DNA from 2 places in the Qiania dongpingensis genome. Region 1 is predicted to be linked to the other one. Evidence: a T-box and tRNA genes for the amino acid it is inferred to sense, from the RefSeq annotation. Region 1 holds a T-box; the other holds one or more tRNA genes.

Region 1 (8,319 bases):
TGTTAAGCATTTGTCAAGCACCTATTTTGATTCTCATACATCCCCTGAGCAGGAAATGCCCGAAACAGGTTTTCTCTGCCTGATTGACAAGGCAAGAGGAAATCCGATTCCGGGCCGGCCTAAAGGCGGGCGCCGCAGAGCAGCGGCCGGTGTTCCCCAGGCGGAGGAAAGCAGAAACGGAGACAGGAAAATCATCAGGATTTTCCGTCGACATGTGAGTGGTACTCCTGGAGCGGAGATAAAACGCCCCCTGCATCGTCAGCGAACCGAAATCGTGACGGTCCGGAACTTCTGCCGGTGTTTAGCTGGAGCTTGATAGGAGCTAATTAAAAATGATTTCACTTATCTTTAATATGCTTTGCCCCAATATACCATCGTCTTTGCAGGCTTTCCGCATACCGGGCACACATCCGTGATCTGTTCCTGCTCAAACGGCATGCAGCGTGAGGTCGCCGTTGTATCCTCTTTGATCTTGAGCTCACATGCCTCGTCGCCGCACCACATCATCTTTACAAATCCCGGCTTCTCTGCCACGATCTTCTTGAATTCTTCATAGTCCCTGGCCACATAGGTGTGCTCCTTCAAATGCTCCTTTGCCCGAGCCAGCATATCCTTCTGGATACAATCCAGGATCTCTTTTGCCTTTTCTGCCAGCTCATCCAGTGATACCACAAGCTTTTCACGGGTATCGCGGCGGACGATCACCGCCTGGTTCTGTTCCATATCCTTCGGACCAATTTCCACGCGGATAGGGATTCCTCTCATTTCCTGTTCACTGAATTTCCAGCCCGGACTCTTGTCGGAATCATCCAGCTTCACGCGGATACCGGCTTCTTTCAGTACGTCACGGAGAGAAGCGGCCTTTTCCATCACGCCTTCTTTTCTCTGAGAAATCGGAATCACCATTGCCTGCACCGGCGCGATCCTCGGAGGAAGCTTCAGGCCGCTGTCGTCTCCATGCACCATAATGAGCGCGCCGATGATACGGGTAGACATGCCCCATGACGTCTGGTGCACGTACTGAAGCTGATTCTGGCTGTCAGAATACTGAATATCAAAGGCCTTTGCGAATCCGTCGCCGAAATTATGGCTGGTCCCGGACTGAAGCGCCTTGCCGTCGTGCATAAGCGCTTCAATGGTGTAGGTGGAATGAGCGCCGGCAAACTTTTCTTTATCTGTCTTGCGTCCTTTTATCACCGGTATGGCCAATTCCTCTTCACAGAAATCCGCATAAACATTCAACATCTGAATGGTCCGAGCTTCCGCTTCTTCCTCTGTAGCATGGGCGGTATGACCTTCCTGCCATAAAAATTCGGCGGAACGCAGGAACGGACGCGTCGTCTTTTCCCAGCGGACTACAGAACACCACTGGTTATAAAGCTTCGGCAGGTCTCTGTGGGACTGGATGATCCTGGAATAAAAATCGCAGAACAGAGTCTCGGAGGTCGGACGCACACAAAGTCTCTCCGGCAAGGTTTCTAGACCTCCCTGGGTCACCCAGGCAACTTCCGGGGCAAAGCCCTCCACATGGTCCTTTTCCTTCTGCAGCAGGCTCTCCGGGATAAACATGGGCATATAGACATTCTCCACGCCGGTCTCCTTGAAGCGCCTGTCCAGCTCTTTCTGTATATTTTCCCAGATGGCATAACCATTGGGCCGGATGATCATACATCCCCTGACATTGGAGTATTCTACCAATTCTGCTTTTTTCACCACATCCGTATACCACTGAGCAAAATCTTCACTCATGGAGGTAATGGATTCCACTAATTTCTTTTCCTTTGCCATATCTCATTCTCCTTAAAATAAGTCCGTTGGACTTTCCTATAGAATAAAAAGCCCCTTATTCCATATGGAACAAGGGGCCAAAGTTCGGCGGTACCACCCTCATTAGCCGGGACCGGCTATCTCTCCTCCCGATATCGCCGGGACTGCGCCATATTTTCATATGGGGCTCCAAGGCAGGTTCAACAGCTCTGTCAGAAAGACCTCCCAGCTCCGGTCCTCTCTCTGGACTGACATTCCGCTATTTACTAGCCCTCTTCAACGCCATGTTTCTCATATTCCGCAAATATAAAATTATTCTAGGATACTTGAAAGTATTTGTCAAGCCGATGTTTCTTTTTCAAATTTGAGAAGCACTCCTTCCAGATCCATGTTGAGCTTCCCCGCAGCGTCTATGGTCACAGCCTGCGTATCTCCATCTATGGACAGGATATAGCGCCCGCTCTCCTGGTCATCCGCAGCCCAGGTCCCTTCTCCTGCTTCTCCCAAAATGTCAAGGTAAAACCTGCCTGTTTCATAGATCTCCAGATGCATCTGCGCACCCGGCATTCCTCCGTACATCAGGAAATCGCTGACCGTCATCTCATATGCTCCAGTGGTCACCGTGGTCACGTTCCAGTTCCCCACCGCCGAAGAAACCGAATTATCCTGCTGGCTCTTCGCAAGCTGTGCCTGGATATATTCCTCTCTCTTCTCTCGGAGGATCTGTTCAATCTCCGGATAATCCCCGTCCAATGTATGGAGGGCGCCGTCCAGGACAACGACTGCCGCGTCATAGTTCTCGTCACTTCCCAAAGCGGCCTGCGCTTTGCCCAGAATATCCTCCTGGTATTTCTGCCGATAATTTTCCAGCGCCCGGGACAGCTTCTCATTTCCCGGATTCTCCTTTAACGTATTCCGCAGCAGATCCAGCGCGCTGTAATAATTCCCCTTTGCCGCATAGCTGTCCGCCTGATCGAGGACTGACTGGATGGCATATTTTTCCCGGCCGTCCTCCAGCTCTTCCAGCTTCTCCTGCAGGTCCCGGTCACCTGAAAGTATTTTCAAAGCTTCCTTCACCTGGGCAATGGCAGTATCATAGTCCTTCAGCTCCGCCTGAGCCTGAGACTCATTGAGAACTTTATCTTTATATTTGGATTTTGCCGTTTCCAGACGAGCTCTGGCTTCCTCATATTTCCCATCCGTCTTTATCACTTCCGAAAACTTCTGGATAGCCTCGGCGTAATCTCCATCCTCCATACAGGCTTCGGCTTCTTTAAAAGCCGTCCTTGAATCATTCAGCTCCCTGGCGCTCTCCAGCGCTTTCTCCACACTTTTATCATCCCAGAATTCCGATATGGCTTTCAGATGCCGTTTCGCCGTTTGATAGTCCATGGATTCCGATATAAATTCAGACTGGATTTCCTGAACCGCGTCCCCTAAAATGCCGGCCGCCTGCTGCTCACGTCTGTCTTTTCCTGCAAAATTCTTTTCATACAGAGCTTCTGCCCTCGTCCAGTCCCTGTCCTTCACGCTGGACTTCAGTTTACTCACTGGACTGGAGACCATAAAAGCCAGAACCGCCGCTCCAATCAGCAGAACCGCCGCCACAGCCGCCAGAATGATGATCCACAGTCTGGATTTCTTTTTCTCCGGCTGCTTTTTATGAGCGCCCGGCATCGATCCATAAGCCGGAGGCTCCTGGTTCCGCCCCCCGTTATAATCATATGTACCGCCGGTATGCGGTCCTTCGCGATGATAATTCTCCTGATGGGGTTTAGCTCCCGCCGGCATTTCAAAGATCAGCTCATCCTCCATATTTTTCATGATCTTCTTTTCCAGATTGGGAATCGAGTCCTCAGGCTCCGCGCTGCTGCCCGAATCCTGCGCCTCTTGCGCTCCCGCCGCTTCCGCATCCGTCATTTCTTCCGCCTCGCCAGGCTTCTCCGATTCCTGCGGCGGCTCCGGACTTAGTACCGGCTCCGGACTTAATACCGGTTCCGGCTCTTGATACACAGGGCTTCCGCAATTCTCACAGAATCTATCATTCTCATTTAACTTCTGTCCGCAGTTACTGCAAAACATATGGTCTCCTTTCCGCGCCTTCGCGCCGCAAAATTGGAAACGATTCACAGTTATTATACCTTAGCCGCCTTCAGACTGTCAAACAAATTACAGGTCCGTTTGTTTTCAGGGCGTTTTCATCAATGTACAGGATGCTGTCATGCCTTTATGCCCTTTCCCCCATACATCTCCGTCAGTTCTTTTATGACCATGAAACCAAACGGTCCCAATATGAACCCGGCTACTCCAAACAGCATTAAGCCGATATACATGCTCATGAGCATTTCCAGCGGGGGGATTCCCATATGTCCTCCCATCATCTTCGCCTCCATCACTTCCCTCAGAAAATAGCAGATGGCGTAGATTGCCGTCAGTCCGACGGCATAAGCCCAGTTGCCGAGCAGGACAGAAAAGATAGCCCACGGAATCAGGACTGTGCCGGTGCCAAATACCGGCAGCGCATCTAAAAGCCCGATCAGTACTCCAAGCAGCACCGCATAATTGTTTCCCAGCAGATAAAGTCCCGTGCCGCACACCAGGCAGGTCAGACCCATGATAAGTATCTGGGTGCGGAAAAACGCCTTGCCCACCCGGCTGAGGCATCCGGTGACGGTCGTGATCTCCTGCCGGAAGACAGAAATGTTCCGATACCTGCGGATTCTGTCCATGGAGGATACCATGAGCACGCTCCCAATGGACACGATCGCCAGGAACGCTCCTCCTTTTATTACCCATTTCAGAACCGCCATGGAATTATCCATCACATACACGCCGGCCATATCGCCCATGCGGTTCATGATATTTTCACACTGGGTATATATAAACTCCAGAGAGGTTCCTTTCGCAAATCCCAGGGAATCGTCGCAGCGGCAGCACAGATCGTCCAGCCACCCGCAGAGGTATCTGGTATAGACCGGAAGCCTCCTGACCGCCATAAATAGCTGTTCCAGAAAAAGACGCCCCAGAAAATACACGGCCGCCAGAAGCAGCGCTGAAAATACGGTCACCAGGAGAGACGCCCATATCCCTTCTTTCAAACGCAGTTTTTTATGGAGCCATCTGGAGCCCGGCCGCACCAAAAGCGCGACCCAGTACGCCGTTAAAAAAGGAATCACAAGAGGCAGTAGATATTTGAAAGATATATATACTGCCGCAGTGATTCCTGTTACCAACAGGGCCTTTTTCTGTTTTTCACTTAATTTCCGCCCTCTGCCGTCCTGTCCCATCCAAATTTCCGCCCTTTTCGATGCCCGCGGGCATTTATTATACTGGGCTTAGTATAGGCAGAAGCAAAGGATTTATACGTCGTATTACATTTTAAACCGGTAACCCACGCCCCATATGGTCTCGATATACTGAGGCTTGGCCGTATTGAACTCAATCTTCTCACGGATCTTCTTAATATGCACCGTCACAGTCGCGATATCTCCCACGGACTCCATATCCCAGATCTCCCGGAACAGCTCCTCCTTGGTGAACACATGGTTCGGATTCTGCGCAAGGAAAGTGAGCAGGTCAAATTCCTTTGTGGTAAAATTCTTTTCTTCTCCATTTATATATACTCGTCTCGCAGTCTTGTCTATCTTAAGGCCGCGGATCTCCACAATCTCATTTTCAGGCATCCCGCTCCCGATAAGCCTTTCATATCTGGCCAGATGCGCCTTCACCCTGGCCACCATCTCACTGGGGCTGAAGGGCTTTGTGATATAGTCATCCGCGCCGAGACCGAGTCCCCGGATCTTATCGATATCATCCTTTTTGGCAGAGACCATGAGTATGGGAGTGTTCTTCACCGCCCTTACCTGTTTGCAGATCTCGAATCCATCCGTCCCGGGAAGCATCAGATCCAATATCAGCAGATCAAAATCCTCTTTCAGGGCGCGGTCGAGTCCCTGGCTGCCGTCAGTCTCTATGTCCACGTCAAAACCGCTGAGCTCCAGGTAATCTTTTTCCAGCTCCGCGATGCTCTCTTCATCTTCTACGATCAAAATCCTACTCATGCACTACCTCCTGGTATTTTCTCAGCACAATGTGCATCACAGTTCCTATGGACTCCTTGCTGGTGGCCCAAATGCGCCCGCCATGATCCTCTATGATCTTCCTCACAATGGACAGCCCGATGCCGCTTCCTCCCTTGGAAGAGTTCCTGGAAGAATCCGTCCGGTAAAACCGGTCAAAAATATTAGGGAGATCCCTGGCTGCGATACCCTTGCCGTTATCTTCAATCTCTATTTGTATAAAATCTCCGTCATCCTTAAGACGGATATTGATGATGCCTTTCTTTTTATCCAGATATTTTACGGAATTGCTGACAATATTGTTGATGACACGTTTTAACTGCTCCGCGTCGGCAATGATCATCACCGGCCCCTCTGTATAGTCAAAGAACCCCAGGTCAATGTTCCTGGATTCCAGCTCCAGCCCTATCTCTTCCACGCAGTCCTCAAAATAAGCGTTTACATCAATCTTGGAAAAAGTGTACGGAATCTTATTGGTATCAATTTTGGAGTAAAACGTGAGCTCATCGATCAGCTTATCCATATCGTTGGCCTTGTTATATATGGTGCGGATATATTTATCCAGCTTCTCCGGGGAGGATGCCACACCGTCCATGATGCCCTCCACATATCCCTTGATCGCTGTGATAGGGGTCTTAAGGTCATGGGAAATATTGCTGATAAGTTCTTTATTTTCCTTATCGTACTCCAGCTTCTCCTCCGCGTTGTCTTTGAGTCTCTGGCGCATTTCCTCAAAGTCAAGGCAGAGCTGTCCGATCTCATCCTTCTCCTTGATCTTCAGCTCGTAATCCAAGTTGCCTTCCTTAATCTCCTTCGTGGCTTTTTTAAGCTCTCCGAGAGGCCGGAGAATCGCCCGGTAGACCCACATGGTAAGAAGCGCCGAAATCATGATCAGCAGAATGAGCACTGCCAGCGTCATATCCCGGAACATGCTCTTGATCTGAGGAATCAGTTCTCCAACGGAGGTCACGATGAACACGCTTCCGCGGGTTCCGTCCGAAAAGGTCAGGTCCTGCTGCTTGATCAGCCTTTTGCTGTCACTGCTGAACACGCTTCCGGACTTGTTGTCATTCCTCTCATCGCTGCTCCTGTAATCGGGCAGCTCTGTTTTTAGTTCTTCTTCGTCTCCGCCTGCGTTCCCGCTGAAAATGATTTCCTCACCCTTTCGGATGACCAGAAAGGAATATTTGCCGGCGAGCCTCTGGTTCAGCTCCTGCTGGAACTCGGAATCTTCAAACCGATCCGGATCTTTGCCGGCAATCTCATAGATATCATGCTGTACATTCATGGTCAGAGAATTAAACACCTGAACAGAAGCTCCGGAATACATGTCTCCGACTCCGGTGATATCATAATCCGATTTCAAGGTGCGCGCCTGAAAGCTCCCCAGCGCAAAAATACAAACATATACCATCGCAATGGGTACGAGAACGATAGTAAAAAAGGTGATCATCAATTTTGTTCTCAGCTTCACGTATCCTGCATCTCCCTTTTATCCAAATGGCAGTCAGGCATACCCTCTCCGCCTATGGTACATCATAACACATTCTGCCTCCCGGCGCTCATAAACTAATATAAACATTCTTAATTTTTCATAAAACAGCCTGTTTACGCAGTTTTCAGCTCCAGAGACGTTCCGGATAAAGGCCCTTTTCCTTCAGCTCCCGGACCGCTCTTACCACCGCTTCCTTGTCTTCCTTATAGGTGACTCCAAACCACCTGTCATGGGAATGGAGTACCTGGACAGAAGCCCTTCCCTCCTCGATCAGACCGCCCACCACTGTGGGAATGAAAAACTCGCCCTTCATGGGGTTCTCCCGTAACGTCCGGTTAAGGAACGCAGGAAAGCGAAGCTCCAGCTCTTTTAAAATACTTTTGCTGAACCCCCACAGATTCATGGACACCAGAGTCCCCTCCGGAATCTTCACGGTTCCTCCGTTATCCTCCGCAAAAACAATATCAGTGCCTCTCCGTTCGATGTGCGTCCTCTCCGTTATGGCCGTGAGCATGCCTGCCCCGTCCGTCTCACAGACGCCTCTCGCCACGCTGCCATGATCCGTAAGCGTATTTTCCACCTGGTATCCCACCATGGCAAAACGGTATCTGGAATCGTCCTCATAAGTTACCAGATAATCGTAGATCACCTGGAACGCTTCTCTCCCATAGTAGTCATCCGCGTTGATCACTGCAAAAGGGCCGTCCACTTCATTTCTGCAGCTCAAAATCGCGTGGCCGGTCCCCCAGGGCTTCACCCGGCCGGCCGGCACTTCAAATCCTGCGGGAATGTCGTATAGATCCTGATAGACGTAAGCGGTCTCCATCTGGCTTCCGATCCTGTTCCCCACCGCCGCCCGGAAGTCCGCCTCGTTCTCCTTTTTTATGATAAATACCACTTTTTCGAATCCGGCCTGCTTGGCATCATATATAGAAAAATCCATGATGATATTTCCATACTCGTCCACCGGATCGATCT
Region 2 (8,319 bases), 1.0 Mb from region 1:
ATGTCGGAGATTAAAAAAATCCCGGTGGGAACCAGTGAAATATTAAACAAGGGAGCGATCAACTTCGGAGTGATTGAAGGCGGCTCAAGATCTTGTGTCCTTCCTGAGAAATGCACGCTTAAGGTCTCCAGATTCATTGTCGAAGGAGAAAACGGCGCTCAGTTCATGAAACAGATCGAAGCCATCCTGGAAGAAGTGAAGAAAAAAGACGAACGCATCCAGGCTACCGCCATCCTCGGCTATGATACCCTCGCCGGCGTCGTTCAAGACGGTGCGGAAGTGATCGAGATGTTAAAAGAAGCCGGCAGAGAGGTCACAGGAGAAGCCGCTCCTCTGACAGCCATGCGGGCCCATATGGACGCGGACTTCCTGATCAACAAAGCCGGTATTCCCACCGTGGCTTTCGGGCCCGGAGACTTGGACGCTTATAACGCAGGCGCCGAATGGGTCAATATCAGTGATGTCGTCACAGCTGTAAAGGTGTATATCACCGCCGTCATGAACTTGCTCGGATAATACTTAACCGCCCTTTTCGGCCACAAAAAAAATCCTGTGCCGAAAAGGGCGTTTATGTATTTTGTCATTCCCGGTCCTCCTGAAAGGAAATGCTGTGTCTGGAACACCACTGCCTGAGAGATGCCACCAGTTCTCCGTATTCATCGTAGATCAGTTCCTCCGGCACACCGCCAGAAGTGGTGCTGCCCAAATGGTATTCCTCCCGTTTCGCCTCTGATCGGACGGCCATTATTCTGTGGAAAGAAGTCCCGTTCCTTGACCTTCTAAAACCGACAGGCGTCATGGATATCCTTTTTATCTCTCTGGCTGGATAAGATGTTTCATCCACCCGCAGGCTGGAATCTGCCAGAACAATCCGCTCCGGCATTTTTTTCGAATACGTGAAGCAGCGAAAAGCCTGAAGGACCGGCAAGGGCACACAAAAAAGCAAAAAAATGACCAGTATCAAAAATACGGCATTTGCATCCATCGGCTTTTTATATAGGAGACAAAACCACAGGGCCGCTAAAACTGCCCCCGCGGCCGCGCAGCCAATTCCAATCTGCGCCGCTCGTCTGCGTTCCCTTTTCAGCAGTTTTTCTCTGGGTATCTGGAATTCCCGTTTGTCACACGCTTCATAGATATATTCCGCCGTCAGTTCTTCTGGAATCTTTTCAAAAGTCCCATCTTTTCTAAGCTTATTGATATCTTCCATCAAATCTGAAAAATCCAGCGCCTGAATGCCATAGCAGTTCAATACCTTATTATAATGCGGCCGAACCGGCACAAAAATCAGCCGGTTTGTTCCAGTGAATATACCGTTCAGGCGCTTTTTTTCCGTCACCGCCCAAAATCCGGTGTTCAGCGGATACTCCGCATATTTTCGGTTTCCTCTGCAGAACCTGAGTCCTGACGTACTCACTTCGATCCGGATCCTGCACCAGTAAAATGCCCAGAATGATGAGAGACTCAGTGTACAGGTCAGCCAGATACCCATACAGACTCCTTTGGCAAGAGCCAGATATTTAAGCCCATCCAAAAGGACATAAAATAGGAGGAATAAGAAAAATCCGATCAAAACCAGTTTTTTTGCAAATTCGGCCACTAGCAGTCCCGGCGCACTTTTATATATTTTCTTATCCGGAGCCGCGGCCTGCCATTCTGTACCGGCAGATTCTTCACAAAATCCAGCTTTTTCCGCAGCTCCATTCTGCTTTCGTATCAACTGAATCCCCATTATACAAAGCAGTGCCGTCAGGATCATAAAGATAAAAAGAATAGAAAAAAGCCGGAGCTCACTTTTATAAAATCCCCACTTCATCCACTCTGTGATCTGGTGTACTACCAAAAGAGCGGAAAGAAGAAATAAAACGGCTCCGGCCGCCGTCATCAAGATACCCACAATTTTTTTCATTCTGTATTTCCCCGCCTTTCTCCATCCTCAAAATAATCCATTCCTGTGCATGCGGTGATCCTGTTCACTGTCTCTTCCAGAATCTTTTCTGGTTCCGACTGGCTGCAGCCTGTCAGCCAACGTATACTCTGCCGCACGAAGTGCGCCTGCCCGGAGGGCATGAATTAAGGGATGCCCTTGGGTATGATACAAAATACTTTTTGGGATCATTTTAGCCGGCTCCGCTCAAGCTCCAGTTAAGCACCGGCAGAAGTTCCGAGCCGTCACGATTTCGGTTCGCTGGCGATGCAGGGGCCGCTTTATCCCCGCTCCGGCAGTATCGCTCACATGTCGGCGAAAAATCTTTATGATTTTCCGTCTCCGGTTCGCTCAGAAACGGAATCGGTATTTTTCGTTTCTGTCTTCCTCCGCCTGGGGAACACCGGCCGCTGCCCTGCGGCGCTCACCTTTAGGCCGGCCCGGAATCGTTCTGCCGGTGCCCGGCCTCCCGCACCTTTCAAGATACACACTATGCCCTTGATTCCAGAAAAGGATTGGATATCCATACGGCCCGCGCGCATAAAGCAGCGGGCCGCGGTGTCCGCTCCAATATCTTTCGGAACAAACAGAAGCTTATTTTGGTGCGGGAAGAGGAGCAGGAGGAACGATCCGATCCCATCGTAAGACGAGCGCCGCAAGGGCGTTAGCAGGATCTTCCCGGCCGCAGGGAGGTAAAAACCGAATTTCATGCAGGTTTTTATTGGAATCTGACATGGAAAAATTAAGGTTTATCCATGTCAGTTGGAAAGGACCGACTGGAGGCCGTAAAGATCCTGGTTACGGCTGCCAGCGAGCCGCCTGGATGGAATCGGATTTCCTCCTGTCTCATCTGGTTATAAAGGTAAGTTTGTTTTAAAGGTATTCAAAGGTATACCCAAGGGCATCCCTTAATTCATGCCCTCCGGGCAGGCGCACTTCGTGCGGCAGAGTATACCCAAGGGCACTCTTTAATCCATACCGTTCGGGCAGGCGCACTTCGCGCGGCAGATTATACTTTACCTCAGCCCTGGTCCGTCCTTTCCTGACAGCTTTGCTGACAAACAGCGGATAAACCTTTCGCAGAAAGCCTGTACGAGTGTGTCACGGTTCTCATGGAGCGTTTATTTCAAAGAATATACTTCCTATGAAATAAAAAAACTCAGCACCTTGCTGAGAATTTTCGAATGTAACTTTTAATAGCCTGTAGGGGAATCGAACCCCTGTTTCCGCCGTGAGAGGGCGGCGTCTTAACCGCTTGACCAACAGGCCATATCATCAGTATCCTAGGGAAAATCGAGGCGACAAGATTCGAACTTGCGGCCTCCGCGTCCCGAACGCGGCGCTCTACCAAACTGAGCCACGCCTCGATACCTATGTGAGTATATCCTAAATTATATGAATTGTCAAGAAAATAATTGCAATTTCTTTAAAAATTATTTTCGGTTTTATATGATAATTTATTTCATCAGTTTCTGGATCGTTTTACACAACTCGTCCACAGACGCCTCTTTCCCGTCCCGAATGTCCTCTACCACACAGGTTTTGATATGGTTGGACAAAAGCGTTCTGTTAAAGGCGTTGAGCGCAGAGCTCACCGCCTGCACCTGCGTCAGAATATCCACGCAATACCGCTCTTCTTCCACCATGGACCGGATTCCGCGAATCTGCCCCTCCATCCGGTTCAAACGGTGAATCAAATCCTTATATTCTTTTTCATCACGGTGCTTCATCTTTCCGCAATTGCAGCATTCTTTTTTACAATCCATGGAAAACCTCCTGTATTCCGGCCCTGTTTTCGTATCTCATCCATCATACCACAAACCTGTTTTTCCGTAAAGGCAAAGCCTGGCGCCGATGTGTATCGGCGCTATAGATCAAAGAGCGACAGTTGATTGCTCTTCGGAAGATCCCCGAAGATACCCATATCCGCCATCAGATCAATGGTAGTCTTCGGCACCTTCGTCTTCTGCCAGAAGTCTTCCAGAGATAAGAACCGCTCTCCTTTCTCCACCGCTTCCACCACGGCATCGGCAGCCTTACCCCCCAGCCCGTCAATGGAGCTTAAAGACGGCATCAGTTTCCCGTCGACAATCTGGAATTTGTCCGCCTTCGCCCGGTAAATGTCAATGGGCATGAATTCAAATCCTCTGGCATACATTTCCTGGACGATCCGCATGTCGCGGAGGGTATCCTGCTCCTTCTTAGAAAGAGTATCCGAGCGATTTTTATAATCCTGCAGGTAATATTCCAGCTTGTCCCGCCCCTGGCACATAATCTCATAAGAGAATCCGGATGCTCGGATACTGAAAAACGCCGCATAGTACGCCAGCGGATAAAACACCTTACAGTACGCGATCCGCCAGGCCATCATGACATAAGCCGCCGCATGCGCCTTAGGGAACATGTATTTGATCTTCTTACAGGAGCCTATATACCAGTCGGGCACCCCCGCCTCCTTCATGGCCTTTTCCCACTCCGGCTTAAGGCCCTTGCCCTTTCGGACGGCTTCCATGATGGTAAAAGAAAGGCTCTTATCCATCCCCATATGAATCAGATAGATCATGATATCATCACGGGTACAGATAGCAGTCTGAATCGTCGCCTGTCCGCTGAGGATCAGATCCTGCGCGTTCCCAAGCCAGACGTCCGTGCCATGGGAAAGGCCGGAGATCCGGACCAGGTCGGAAAAGCAGGTCGGCTTTGCGTCAATAAGCATCTGCATGGCAAAATCTGTCCCAAACTCAGGGATTCCCAGCGCTCCCAGCTTACAGCCGCCGATATCCTCCGGCTTTATTTTGAGGGCGCTGGTATTCTGAAAGAGACTCATAACTTCCTTACAATCAAGCGGAATTTCCTTCGCGTCCAGTCCCGTCAGGTCCTCCAGCATGCGGATCATGGTAGGATCGTCGTGTCCAAGAATGTCCAGCTTGAGCAGGTTATGATCGATGGAATGATAGTCAAAATGTGTGGTGACAATATCCGTGGTCATATCATTGGCCGGATGCTGGATTGGCGTGAAGGAATTGATTTCTTCTCCATGAGGCATGACCACGATGCCTCCGGGATGCTGCCCTGTCGTCCTTCTGACGCCCACGCAGCCCAAAACGATCCTGTTGATCTCCGCGTTTCTCTTTCTGGTCCCCCGCTCTTCAAAATATTTCTTTACATAGCCGAAAGCCGTCTTATCCGCCAGAGTGCCGATGGTGCCCGCCCGGAAGGTATGACCCTTCCCGAATATCACTTCCGTATAGGCATGGGCCTTGCTCTGATAATCACCGGAGAAGTTCAGGTCGATATCCGGCTCCTTATCTCCTTTAAATCCCAGGAACGTTTCAAAGGGGATATCAAATCCGTTTTTCTTAAGGGGCCTTCCGCAGACGGGACAATCCTTGTCAGGCATGTCGCATCCTGCACCGCCGCTGAATTTTTTCACATCCTCTGAATCAAATTCACTGTAGTGGCAGTTTTCACAATAATAGTGAGGGGAAAGAGGATTCACCTCCGTGATTCCCGACATGGTAGCCACAAAGGAGGAGCCAACAGAGCCACGGGAGCCGACCAGATAGCCGTCTTCGTTGGATTTCCACACCAGCTTCTGCGCGATGATATACATAACGGCGAAGCCGTTGGTGATGATGGAATGGAGCTCCCTCTCCAGACGCTCCTCCACCACCTCCGGCAGCGGGCTCCCATAAATGGACTTCGCCTTATCATAGCACATGGTACGAAGCTCCACGTCGGAATTCTCGATGACAGGAGGGCACTTGTCCGGCCTCACTGGAGCAATCCTCTCACACATATCGGCAATTTTATTGCTGTTGGTCACCACAATCTCGTAGGCTTTCTCCGGGCTCAGATAAGCGAATTCCTTAAGCATCTCCTCCGTTGTCCGCAGATATAGGGGCGCCTGGTTGTCGCAGTCTGAAAATCCCTGGCCCGCCATGATGATCCTCCGGTAGATCTCGTCCTCAGGGTTCAGAAAATGTACGTCGCAGGTGGCGACCACCGGTTTCTTAAACTGCTCTCCCAGTTCAATGATCTTAAGATTCAGATTCTGCAGATCTTCCTCGCTCTTAATCCCGTGTTTGCCTTCCCTCAGCATAAAAGCATTATTGGCAATGGGCTGGACCTCCAGATAATCGTAAAATTTCACCAGGCGCGCCAGCTCCTCGTCGGGCGCCCCTCCCAGGACCGCCTGAAACAGCTCTCCCGCTTCACAGGCCGAGCCGATAATCAGGCCCTCCCTATGCTTTGCAAGCTCACTTTTTGGAATTCTGGGCCTTCTGGCAAAATAGGTCAGATGAGACATGGAAATGAGCTTATACAGGTTCACGCGCCCCGTATCGTTCTTGGCCAGGATAATCACATGATAGGTGGGCATTTTCCGGATATTGTCCACGGACATACTGCCCAGCTCATTTACTCCGTCTAAAGTCTCCACATTTTTCTTACGGAGCTTTTCCACAAAAGCCACAAAAATATGTGCCGTCGCCTCCGCATCATCCACCGCCCTGTGATGATTCTCCAGGGATACACCCAGGGCTTTTGCCACCGTATCCAGCTTATACCGTTTAAGCTCCGGAAGGAGGATCCTGGCCAGGGTCACCGTATCCACAACAGTTGGTTTATAGTTTATACCGAGAAGCCCTGAGTTGTGCTCGATAAAGCTCATATCAAAGGACGCATTATGGGCCACCATGACAGAATCTCCGCAAAATTCGAGAAACTGCGGAAGGACCGTCTCTATGGTCGGTTTCCCGATGACCATACTGTCATTGATGCCGGTCAGCTTCTCAATCTCAAAGGGTATGGGAAGCTCCGGATTCACAAAGGCAGAAAACCGATCGTTGATCTCTCCATTCACTACCTTTACCGCGCCTATCTCGATAATTCTGTTTTTCGCAGCGCTGAGGCCTGTCGTCTCGATATCGAACACCACATAAGTATCCAAAAGAGACTGGTTTTCCGAACGCACCACCACATCCTTCAAATCGTCTACCAGATATCCCTCCACGCCATATATCACCTTGAAGGGATCTGTCTTAATGGTCTCAAACTGATTATAATCGAAAGTATGGAACGCGTCCGGAAATGCCTGTACGCAGCCATGATCGGTGATGGCCATAGCCGGCATTCCCCAGGATTTGGCCCGTTTTATCAGATCCTTTACATCCGAAACGCCGTCCATATCGCTCATCTTTGTATGGCAGTGAAGCTCAACCCTTTTCACATCGCTGTTATCCTGTCTTTTGGAAGTGAAATCAGCAGCCTTTCGGATTCCGGTGACCGACGCGATCGTAAGCTCTCCATCAAACTTGTCAATATTGGTAATTCCTTTGATCTTGAGGAATATCCCTGTCTTTAAGAAGCCGCGGACCTCGTCGATCATCTCCGGCTTGATGAACATCTTCACAGTGATCGTATCGGTAAAATCCGTGATATCGAAAATCATGATGGTTTTCCCGCTGCGAAGCTCCCTTTCCTCCAATCGGAGTACCTTTCCGCAGATGACCACCTCTCCCATCTCGCCGATGATCTGGTCTAAGGACACCTCTTCTCCATCGTCAAAGTCATATCCGAACAAAACGTCGTCATGACGCATTTTGCTCCTTCTGCCGAAATAGCCGCCCTTTTTCACTGCCGTCCTGGGCGCCGGCTTTTTTTCCTCCGCCGCGGGCTCATTCTTTTCATCCAGCTCCTTTAATTTTTCTTCTTCTGCCGCAGCAAAAGAAGACTGCCGCACTACCCGGGCAGCCTGCTTTTTTGTAAGCTGTTCTTTTTCCTTTTCATGCTGTCCCAGCCGACATTCCTTATAGAGATAGCGAACTTCTATTCCAAAGCCGCAGCGTTCATTGAACACCTTTTCCAGCACCCTCTTAAGCTCATCCACTTTGCTCTTGGTGACGATATCATTCTCCACCTCCAGCGTCAGGATATTCTCCTCCGGAAATTCCCACTGGGCCTTTCGAAAAATATTATATTCGATAAGGCTGTACATTTTAAGTTCCAAAAGGATGCTGTCCCGGTAGACCCGCATCAGCTTTTCCGGATTATACTGGGCCGACAGCCGGTACGTCTCCTGAATCTTGATCTCTGTCTCATAGCCGCCGAACAGCTGCTTCTTTATGCTTGCTTCCAATATGTAGATGTTTCTTTTATGTATCAGCCTTTCGGAGACGATATAAATACGGATGGAGCTTCTGTCCTTGTTGGCCGCCACTTTTTCTATGGTGACCAGCTCCAGAAGCTCCCTCATTTCGTCCGAAACCTGCAGCTTTGGAATGACTTCCCAGAATTTCTTTCCCATTATCCGCACTCCCTGCCATTCGCGGCCCTTTTATGCCGCAGCTACTTCTTCCAATGCAACAGCTCGTCCTTAAGTACCGACAGAA

What was found. A T-box is a leader RNA that pairs with one kind of tRNA and senses whether it is charged. The one in region 1 lies ahead of proS (proline--tRNA ligase), so its partner is inferred to be a tRNA-Pro.
Region 2: it encodes a tRNA-Pro, which carries the amino acid that the T-box ahead of proS (proline--tRNA ligase) is inferred to sense. The anticodon was not compared.

What each region holds. Positions count from the first base shown of each region.
Region 1 is NZ_CP060634.1:1,675,500-1,683,818, forward strand. It holds gene proS (proline--tRNA ligase) at 349-1,788, opposite strand; T-box leader at 1,858-2,056, opposite strand; gene H9Q78_RS07825 (zinc-ribbon domain-containing protein) at 2,107-3,849, opposite strand; gene H9Q78_RS07830 (AI-2E family transporter) at 3,987-5,054, opposite strand; gene H9Q78_RS07835 (response regulator transcription factor) at 5,139-5,828, opposite strand; gene H9Q78_RS07840 (sensor histidine kinase) at 5,821-7,320, opposite strand; gene H9Q78_RS07845 (nucleotidyltransferase family protein) at 7,466-8,319, opposite strand, start outside.
Region 2 is NZ_CP060634.1:2,704,672-2,712,990, reverse strand. It holds gene H9Q78_RS12705 (M20 family metallopeptidase) at 1-516, shown strand, start outside; gene H9Q78_RS12700 (hypothetical protein) at 581-1,909, opposite strand; gene H9Q78_RS12695 (hypothetical protein) at 1,906-2,046, opposite strand; gene H9Q78_RS12690 (hypothetical protein) at 2,254-2,454, opposite strand; tRNA gene H9Q78_RS12685 (tRNA-Glu) at 3,125-3,196, opposite strand; tRNA gene H9Q78_RS12680 (tRNA-Pro) at 3,221-3,294, opposite strand; gene H9Q78_RS12675 (metal-sensing transcriptional repressor) at 3,385-3,693, opposite strand; gene H9Q78_RS12670 (PolC-type DNA polymerase III) at 3,795-8,234, opposite strand; gene ispG (flavodoxin-dependent (E)-4-hydroxy-3-methylbut-2-enyl-diphosphate synthase) at 8,276-8,319, opposite strand, start outside.